2 regions of the Micrococcus sp. HG099 genome follow, and region 2 is predicted to be linked to the other one. Evidence: riboswitches for the same ligand, from Rfam matches in the RefSeq annotation. Region 2 holds a riboswitch; the other holds the start of a gene.
What was found. Region 2 has a riboswitch for S-adenosylmethionine ahead of NWP10_RS07340 (flavin reductase family protein). Riboswitches for the same ligand answer to the same signal wherever they lie in the genome.

Region 1: another riboswitch for S-adenosylmethionine. It lies ahead of NWP10_RS07445 (bifunctional o-acetylhomoserine/o-acetylserine sulfhydrylase); the one in region 2 lies ahead of NWP10_RS07340 (flavin reductase family protein).

What each region holds. Positions count from the first base shown of each region.
Region 1 covers NZ_JANQCJ010000070.1:1,225-5,626, reverse strand. The annotation lists gene NWP10_RS07450 (homoserine O-acetyltransferase) at 1-1,032, opposite strand, end outside; gene NWP10_RS07445 (bifunctional o-acetylhomoserine/o-acetylserine sulfhydrylase) at 1,029-2,381, opposite strand; SAM riboswitch class IV at 2,512-2,626, opposite strand; gene NWP10_RS07440 (VOC family protein) at 2,791-3,441, shown strand; gene NWP10_RS07435 (type II CAAX prenyl endopeptidase Rce1 family protein) at 3,465-4,379, opposite strand.
Region 2 covers NZ_JANQCJ010000068.1:6,152-10,553, reverse strand. The annotation lists gene hisD (histidinol dehydrogenase) at 1-871, shown strand, start outside; gene NWP10_RS07350 (RNA-binding S4 domain-containing protein) at 921-1,301, shown strand; gene NWP10_RS07345 (hypothetical protein) at 1,355-1,987, opposite strand; SAM riboswitch class IV at 2,198-2,316, shown strand; gene NWP10_RS07340 (flavin reductase family protein) at 2,389-2,913, shown strand; gene NWP10_RS07335 (cold-shock protein) at 3,170-3,373, shown strand; gene NWP10_RS07330 (MFS transporter) at 3,484-4,402, opposite strand, start outside.

The DNA.
Region 1 (4,402 bases), on a different contig from region 2:
CCGCGCCGGCAGTACCGCGGCGAGCGCCTGGGACTCGGCGGGCAGGTACAGCCTGTCGCTGTCCACGGCCGCCACGAACGCCCGGCCCCGGTACCCCGCGAGCGCCGCCTCCACGCCGCCGCGCCCGCGGCCGACGTCGTGGCCCATCAGGGCCTCGGTGAGCAGCAGGTACGAGTTCGCGTCGAACCGGCCGGTGAGCTTGGTGGCCTGGTGGTCCAGGTAGGACTCCACGGCGTAGCGCCCGCGCCCGCCGGGCACCCCGACGACGGCGCCGAACGGGTCCTCGGCAACCTGCGGGCTCCGGCCGAAGCGGTGCTCCAGCTCGCCGGCGGTGCGGTAGGTGGTGTGCGCGATGCGGCGGGCGATCCCGAGCCCGGCCGCCGGGCCCGCGCCCTCGTAGTAGTCCCCGCCGAGGAACCCCGGGTCGAGGCGGATCGCCGCGGTCTGCGCCTGCCCCCACGCGATCTGGTCCGCGGAGGAGCGGGCGGTGGCCGCCAGCACTCCGACGCCGGCCACGCGCTCGGGGTGCGTCGCCGCCCACTCGAGGGCCCGGGCGCCGCCCATGGAGCCGCCGATAACGGCCTGCCACGCGCCGACGCCGAGGTGGTCGGCGAGGCGCCGCTCGGCCTCCACCGCGTCCCGCAGGGTCAGGAACGGGAAGCGCGAGCCCCACGGCCGGCCGTCGGCGGCCGGCGAGGACGGGCCGGTGGAGCCGTGGCAGCCGCCCACCATGTTCGGGGCGACGACGAACCACCGGTCCGTGTCCACGGCGCGGCCGGGCCCCACGAGGGCGTCCCACCAGCCCGGCGTCGGGTCGGCGGCGTGCGCGGCGACGTGGGAGTCGCCCGTGAGCGCGTGCAGGACGAGCACGGCGTTGGAGCCATCGGCGTCCAGCTCGCCCCACGTCTCGTAGGCGAGCTCGACGTCCGGGAGCACCCCGCCGGTCTCCGTGCGCAGCTCCCCGATCCGCAGCCGGTGGCGGCCGCCCTCGGGCAGGGCCGCGCGCGGCGGCCGGCTCACGGTGGCCGTCACTCCCGCTCCCCCGCCGAGGCCGCCGCCGCGAAGCCGCGCTCGAGGTCGGCGAGGATGTCCTCGAGGTCCTCCACGCCGAGCGAGAGCCGCACCAGGCCGGGGGTGACGCCGGCGGCGCGCTGCTCGTCGTCGGTGAGCTGGGAGTGGGTGGTGGAGGCCGGGTGCACCACGAGCGAGCGGACGTCGCCGATGTTGGCCACGTGGTGGTGCAGGGTGAGTCCGTCCACGAACGCGGCGCCCGCCTCTCGGCCGCCGGCGATCTCGAAGGACACGAACGCGCCGGCCCCGCGCGGCAGGTAGCGCTGCGCCCGCTCGTGCCAGGGGCTGGACTCCAGGCCGGCGTAGACCACCTTCTCGACGTCGTCGCGACCCTCCAGCCAGCGCGCCACCGCGGCCGCGTTGGCCACCTGCCGCTCCATGCGCAGAGACAGGGTCTCCAGGCCGAGGTTCACCAGGAAGGCGTTGAACGGGGAGATGGCGGAGCCGTAGTCGCGCAGCAGCTGCACGCGCGCCTTGAGGATGAAGGCCAGGTTGGCGCCGAGCGGCGAGCCCACCCCGAGGTCCCGGGCGTAGACGAGGCCGTGGTAGGACTCGTCCGGCTCGTTGAAGCCGGGGAAGCGCTCGGCGTGCTGCGCGTAGTCGAACGTGCCGGCGTCGACGATCACGCCCGCGATGGCCGCGGCGTGCCCGCCGAGGTACTTCGTGGCGGAGTGGGTGACGACGTCGGCGCCGTGCTCGATCGGCCGCAGCAGGTACGGGGTGGCCAGCGTGTTGTCCACGATCAGCGGCACGCCGGCCTCGTGGGCGGCGTCGGCGACGGCGCGCACGTCCAGGACGTCCCCACGGGGGTTGCCGAGGGTCTCGCCGAAGAACGCCTTGGTGTTCGGCCGGACGGCGGCGCGCCAGGACTTGAGGTCGTCCGGGTCGGTCACGAACGTCGTCTCGACGCCGACCTTGGCGAGGGTGTGCTTGAACAGGTTCTGCGTGCCGCCGTAGAGGCTGGCCGAGGCGACCACGTGGTCGCCGGCGCCGGCGAGGTTGAGGATCGCGAACGTCGTCGCCGCCTGACCGGAGGCCAGCAGCAGCGCGCCGACACCGCCCTCGAGCGCGGCGATCTTCTCCTCCACCGGGCCCTGCGTCGGGTTGCCGATGCGGGTGTAGAGCGGGTCGAGGTCCTTGAGGGCGAACCGGTCCGCGGCCACCTGGGCGGACGGGAAGTCGAAGGAGGTGGTCTGGAAGATCGGCAGGGCGGTCGCACCGAAGGCGTGCTGACCGGGCGCGGCGCCCGCGTGGACCTGCGCGGTGGAGAAGCCCCAGGCGTCGGGGGTCGGGGTGGTCTGGTCGGTCATGGCGGACCCTCCTGAAGGGTTCAGGGGCCGGACCCGTCCGTCCCGCCCGCCGGCCGACGTGCCGATCCGGGAACCGGCTTCGTCGAGGTGCCGGAGATGACCCGGCGCCGTCGAGAGGGGCCGTGGGAGCGGCCCGCGCTTGCCGGCGCCCGTGCGGGACCGGCCTGGTCGTCACCCGGGGCACCCCACCGCGGAAGGAGGGTTGCCGGCCAGCATGCCGGGGCCTGTTGCTGGCTCTCGTGACCGTATGACCGAGTGTAGCCGTCCGCTCCGCCACGATTTCGTCACGCGTGTCACACGCGGATACGCTCTCCGCACGGGGGAGCCCGACCCGTCAAGGGCTCGACGCCCCCTCGACTCGCACCAGGTCAACCCCCGGGGTAGCCCGGGAACGGAGAGGAACAGCGCAGTGCACACCTGTCGCATGGACCACGTGTCCTACGCCGCCGGCCCCGAGGGCCTGGACGCCACGGTCGCCCGCATCGCCGAGACGCTGGGCATCGAGCGGATCAAGGGCGGTGTCCACCCCCGCTTCGGCACCCAGAACGCACTCTTCCCCATGACGGAGGGGCAGTATCTGGAGGTCGTCGAGGCCCTGGACCACCCGGCCTCCCTCAGCGCGCCGTTCGGCCAGCTCGTGCGCGCCCGCACCGAGCAGGGCGGCGGCTGGATGAGCTGGGCCGTGTCCACCACGGACATCGGCCGGTTCGAGCGCCGCCTCGGCCGCGAGGCCGTCCCCGGCAACCGTCGCTTCCCGGACGGCCGCGAACTGTCCTGGCGGCAGATCGGCATCAAGGGCACCCTCGCGGACCCGCAGCTGCCGTACATCCTGCGCTGGGCCGACGGCCAGGAGGACATGCACCCCTCGCAGGCGGCCGAACCGCAGGCCACCATCGAGCACCTGAACATCGCCGGCTCCCCCGAGCGCCTCGCCGAGTGGCTCGGCGACGACGAGGACGGGCAGGTCCAGGACGTGAACATCGAGTACGTCGCGCCCTCCGGCATCCCGGGCATCGTCTCGGTCACCTTCCGCACCCCGAAGGGCGAGGTCACGCTCTGACGCATCCGGCGCGGGCGGGCCGCTCAGCCGAGCAGGCCTGCCCGCGCCAGCAGCGGGTAGCCCACGAACCCGACGGCGTCGAGCAGGAAGTGCGCGACCACCAGCGGCATCACGCGGCGCACCCGCAGGAACACCAGCACGAACACCACTCCCATCAGCGCGTTGCCGATGCCCGGCCCCACGCCCTGGTACAGGTGGTACGCCCCGCGCAGCAGGGCCAGCGCGAGCAGCGCCGCCCCCACGCCCGTCGGCAGGAACAGCCCCTCCGGGGTGGTCCAGGACGACGACGGCGCCCCCGGCAGGCGCGTGGGCGCGGCCGGCACCGCGGGCACCGGGTCCCGGTCCAGCCCCGCCGCCTTCAGCCGCTGCAGATAGCCGATCCGGTCGACGAGCCAGGCCCCCACGATGACCTCCTCGAGCAGCGAGTGCCGCAGGGCCGAGAGCAGCAGCACGGGGATCTGGTACCAGCTCTCGCCCATCGCGTTGGCGACGATCGCCGTCGTCAGCCCGAGCGCCCGGCCGGCGGCGTAGACGCCGAGCGTGCCCATCCCGATCACCGCGAACAGGCCGACGCCCCAGGCGAGGTCCCGGCCGGGGCGGCGCAGGTCCAGGCCGAGGGTGCGGAACGGGTTCCGGCCGCGCAGGTGCATCAGGTGCAGCACGAGCAGCACCGGCACGAGCGCGAACGCGATGCCGAGCAGCTGGTAGGTGAGGTCGAAGGCCCAGCGGTCGTCCACCGTGGGGTTGAGCACGGTGGTCTGGTCCCCCAGCGGGGCCTGGGTGGCCTTGTCGATCAGCTGGACCACGGCGTACATGGCCGAGCGGCCGAGCGAGAGCCCGAGGACGATCGCGATCTCCCAGCGCACCGTCCGCGCGGACGGGGCGGGGAGGGCGGTCGGAACGGGCGAGGCCGGCGCGGGCGGGACGGGGCGGGACATGCGCACCAGTATCCGCCGGAGAC
Region 2 (4,402 bases):
GGCGGCCGGCGTCGGCTCGCTCGCGGTGACCTCCCCGCCGCAGGCCGACCACGGCGGCCTGCCGCACCCCACCGTGCTCGCCGCGTGCGCCCTGCTGGGGGTGGACGAGGTCTACGCGGCCGGCGGCGCGCAGGCCGTGGCGATGCTCGCCCACGGCGTCCGGGACGAGCGCGGCGGGTGGCTCTGCGCCCCCGTGGACATGGTGACGGGGCCCGGCAACGTGTACGTGGCCGCCGCCAAGCGCGCCCTGCAGGGGATCATCGGCGTGGACGCGGAGGCCGGGCCCTCCGAGATCGCCGTGATCGCGGACGGCACCGCGCGCGCCGACTGGGTGGCCGCGGACCTGATCAGCCAGTCCGAGCACGACCCGCTGGCCGCCTCCGTGCTCATCACGGACTCCGAGGACCTCGTGCGGGACGTGCTCGCGGCGATCGAGGCGCAGGTGCCCGGCTCCTTCCACGAGGAGCAGATCCGGGTGGCCCTCACCGGGCCGCAGTCCGGCGTGCTGCTGGTGCGCGACCTCGACCAGGCCGTGGAGGTCTCGGACCGCTACGCCACCGAGCACCTGGAGATCCAGACCCGCGATCCCGAGGCCGTCGCGGCGCGGATCCGCAACGCCGGCGCCGTGTTCGTGGGCCCGCACGCCCCCGTGCCGCTCGGCGACTACTCCGCCGGCTCCAACCACGTCCTGCCCACCTCCGGCACCGCCCGCCACTCCTCCGGCCTGAGCACCGTGACGTTCCTGCGCCTGCAGCAGCGCATCCGGTACACCGAGACCGGGCTCAAGGAGCTGGCCGAGGGCATCAGCGTGCTCGCCGAGGACGAGCGCCTGCCCGCCCACGCGGTGGCGGTGCGGGCCCGGTTCGCGTGAGCGGCGCGGCGGTGACCACGACGACGGCGGCCCGGCCCGGGGGCGCGGCGTGAGCGGCGCCGTCCGGGTGGACGCGTGGCTGTGGGCCGTGCGCGTGTACAAGACCCGCTCGGCGGCCACCGCCGCCGTGCGCGGCGGGCACGTGCGCGTCAACGACGAGCCGGTCAAGGCCGCCCACACCCTCGCCGTGGGCGACCGCGTGCGGGTGCGCAAGGATCAGCGCGAGCGGATCCTCGAGGTCACCGGGCTGATCGGCAAGCGGGTCGGCGCGCCCGTGGCCGTGAAGAACTACATCGACCACTCCCCGCCGCCGATCCCGCGCGAGCTGCTGGCCGTCCCCCACCGCGAGCGCGGCGCGGGCCGGCCCACCAAGCGGGACCGCCGCAAGCTCGACGAGCTGCGCGGCCGCGCGTCGGACGAGCGGAGCTGAGCGGGCGGAGCAGGGCTGGGCAAGGGCGGGCGGGCGGAGCTGAGGCGCGGGCGTCAGCCCTCGGACCGGTACACCACCATGCGGAAAGGGCCGCCGTCGGGCACGACGCCGGTCAGCGTCAGCGGCCCGTCCGCCTCGCGGGCGGGCAGCCCCGCGGACCAGTGGCCGCAGCCCGGGGACTCCGCCATCACGTCGCTGAAGTCCTCGCCCGGCACCGTGGCCATCACGAGGCTGCGGCGGGACCCGTCCTGCTCCGCGCAGAGGAGCAGGACCGTGTATTCCTCCCCGGCGTGGGCGTCCACGCGCAGCGACTGGGCCCCCACGGCCAGCCCCTCCCAGAGGATCGAGGCGCCGTCCGGGACGTGGGTCAAGGACGGGTCGAGCTCGGCGTAGGGGATGCCGTCCTCGGCCACGGCGCGGTTCAGGGCGATCCGGGTGGCGGCGTCGTCCTGGGCCTGCGCGGCCGCCTCGTCCCCGGCGATCTCGGCGGCGGTGCCCGACGTCGTCGGAGCGGCGGAGGACGTGCCCGCGGCGAAGTACGCCGTGCCCGCCGCCGAGGACGGCGCGGGCGACTGCGAGCCGATGCTCGCCGTCGTCGCGGAGGCACAGGCGGACAGCGCCAAGCCGAGCGCCGCGGCGACGGACAGTGCGACGGGGACGCGGGGGCGACGGCGGCGGTGCGGCATGGCTTCCCCTCTGCAGGATGACGGCGCGGGGTGCGCGGCGGATGCCCCAGTGTGACCCGAGCCACAGGGCGTGGCAACGCGTGGACCCGGATGCCCTCCAATCGTTGCGCTCCCGTGACCCTGCACCGTGACGCCGGAAGACCGGCCCGCCGTCCCATCTGACGGACCACGTTGACCGGGCAGCGGGGACTGTCCTAGCGTGGGGCACAGAATCACGAGTTCCCGTCATCACGGCCCTGGCCGGCGGGACGGCAACCCTCTCACGCAGTAGTGGGGTGCTCCAGGTGATGATTCGGCCCCCGGGGACCTCCGGCGGGCAAGTACCGCGCCTCCGTGGATCGTGTCGATCCGCGTGACCGCCTCGCCGCGGAGCCGCGTTCGTCTTGCAGAGGACCGACGCCATGACCCTGACCCTCGATGACCGCACTCCCGTGTGGGACACCGACCTCTCCCACCACAACCTGCGCTCCGGCCTGTCCGCGTTCCCCACCGGGGTCGTGGCCGTGGCCGGCCTCGCCGAGGACCGCCGGGAGGTGATGGTCTCCTCCTCGTTCGGCGTGGGCATCTCCTGGGAGCCGGCCCTCGTGGCCTTCTCCGCGCAGAACACCTCCCGCACCTGGCCGCGCCTGCGGCAGGCCGCCTCGCTCGGCATCTCGCTGCTCGCGGCGGACCAGACCCACCTGTGCCGGCAGCTCGCCTCCCGCGAGGGCGACCGGTTCGCCGGCCTGGACGTCCACGTCAGCCCGAACGAGGCCCTGCTCATCGAGGGCGCGGCGCTGTGGCTGGAGACCCGCCTGCACGCCGAGGTGCCGGCCGGGGACCACACCGTGGTGCTGCTCGAGGTGACCGGCTTGGCGGACCACACGGACGAGGTGGCGCCCGCCGCGCTGCACCGCAACCTGTTCCACGGCCTGCGCGCGCTCTGACTCCTCAGGCCCGACGCGGGCGAACTCCGGGTGAACATTTCCCACGTGGTTCCGGCGGCGGCCGATCCGTGCGAGGATGGTGTCTGAAGTTGATCAAGCTGTATCCCGCCATCTTCACTGCTCGTCCTCCCGGCCCCGGCCGGTGCTGATGAGTGTTGGGCAAGCGGTTCAGTCTCGCCGCTTCACCCGCGTCCCATCCCGGGCCGCGGTCCAACACCGCCACCGCACTGCGGCGGCACATCGAAAGGACACCATCATGGCTGTCGGCACCGTCAAGTGGTTCAACGCTGAGAAGGGCTACGGCTTCATCGCCCCCGAGGACAACTCCGCGGACGTGTTCGTGCACTTCTCCGCCATCCAGGGCTCGGGCTTCAAGGAGCTCCAGGAGAACGACCGCGTCGAGTTCGAGACCCAGGACGGCCCCAAGGGCCTCCAGGCCGCGAACGTGACGAAGATCTGATCTTCGCCCACCAGGCTTGACGTCCCCCGGGACGTCCCGACGCCCCCGGTCCACACGGACCGGGGGCGTCGTCGTGTCCGGGAGGGGTGGGCGGCGCCGTCGTGCCGGGGTCAGCGACGGCGGCGCGCGGCCGCCGTCCGCTCCAGCCCGGAGGCGGCGAGCACGGCGCACGCGAACCACACGGCCGCGGCCGGGCCGAGCGGGGCGGCCAGCAGGCCGGCCGTCGCGGGGAGCACCACCTGCCCCGCCCGGTTGCCCATCAGCCGCACGGCCAGGGCGCTGGAGCGCCAGTCCGCCGGCACGGCCTGCGTCACCAGGGACATGGTCAGCGGCTGCCCCAGCCCCAGGGTGAACCCGCCCGCCGCCATCGCGACGACGGCCACCCACCCCCACGCCGGCTCGGCCAGCCCCAGCGGGGCCACGCCGATCGCCGCCGCGGAGAACAGCAGGGCCGTGCGCACCAGCCCCTCGCGGCTCCAGCGGCGCCGCAGCAACGGCAGCAGCGCCCGGGAGAGCAGCGACCCCGCCCCGCGCACGGCCAGCAGGACGCCCACGTGGGCGGGGCTCACGCCGTAGTGCTCCCCCACCACCGGCAGGAACGCGGTGAGGATGTCCACCATGGCCAGCAGCGCCACCGAGGCGAGCAGCTGCGGGGCCACGCCCGGCACCCGCAGGATGCGTGCGAGGCTCGGCCGCCCCCCGTGCCGCCCCGCCGCCGGTTCCGGCGTGGTCGCCTCCCCCGGGGGCGCGGCGGCGTCCGCGGTTTCGCCTCCACGCGGGGCGGAGGCGTGGGCGGTCTCGGCGGCATCACCCGGCCCGGCGCCCGGCTCGACCGCCCCGCCCCGCTCCCCCGGCCGGGGTCGCGCGCCCGGCACGAGGAGCACCGGGAGGATGCCGGCGGCGGCGATCCCGGCGGAGACCCAGAGGGCGAGCCCGGTGGCCTCCACGGTGGCGCCGTCGGCCAGCAGCGGCCCGGCGAGCAGGGGCCCGGCCATCTGCCCCACAGAGAAGGCGGCCGTGAACCAGCCG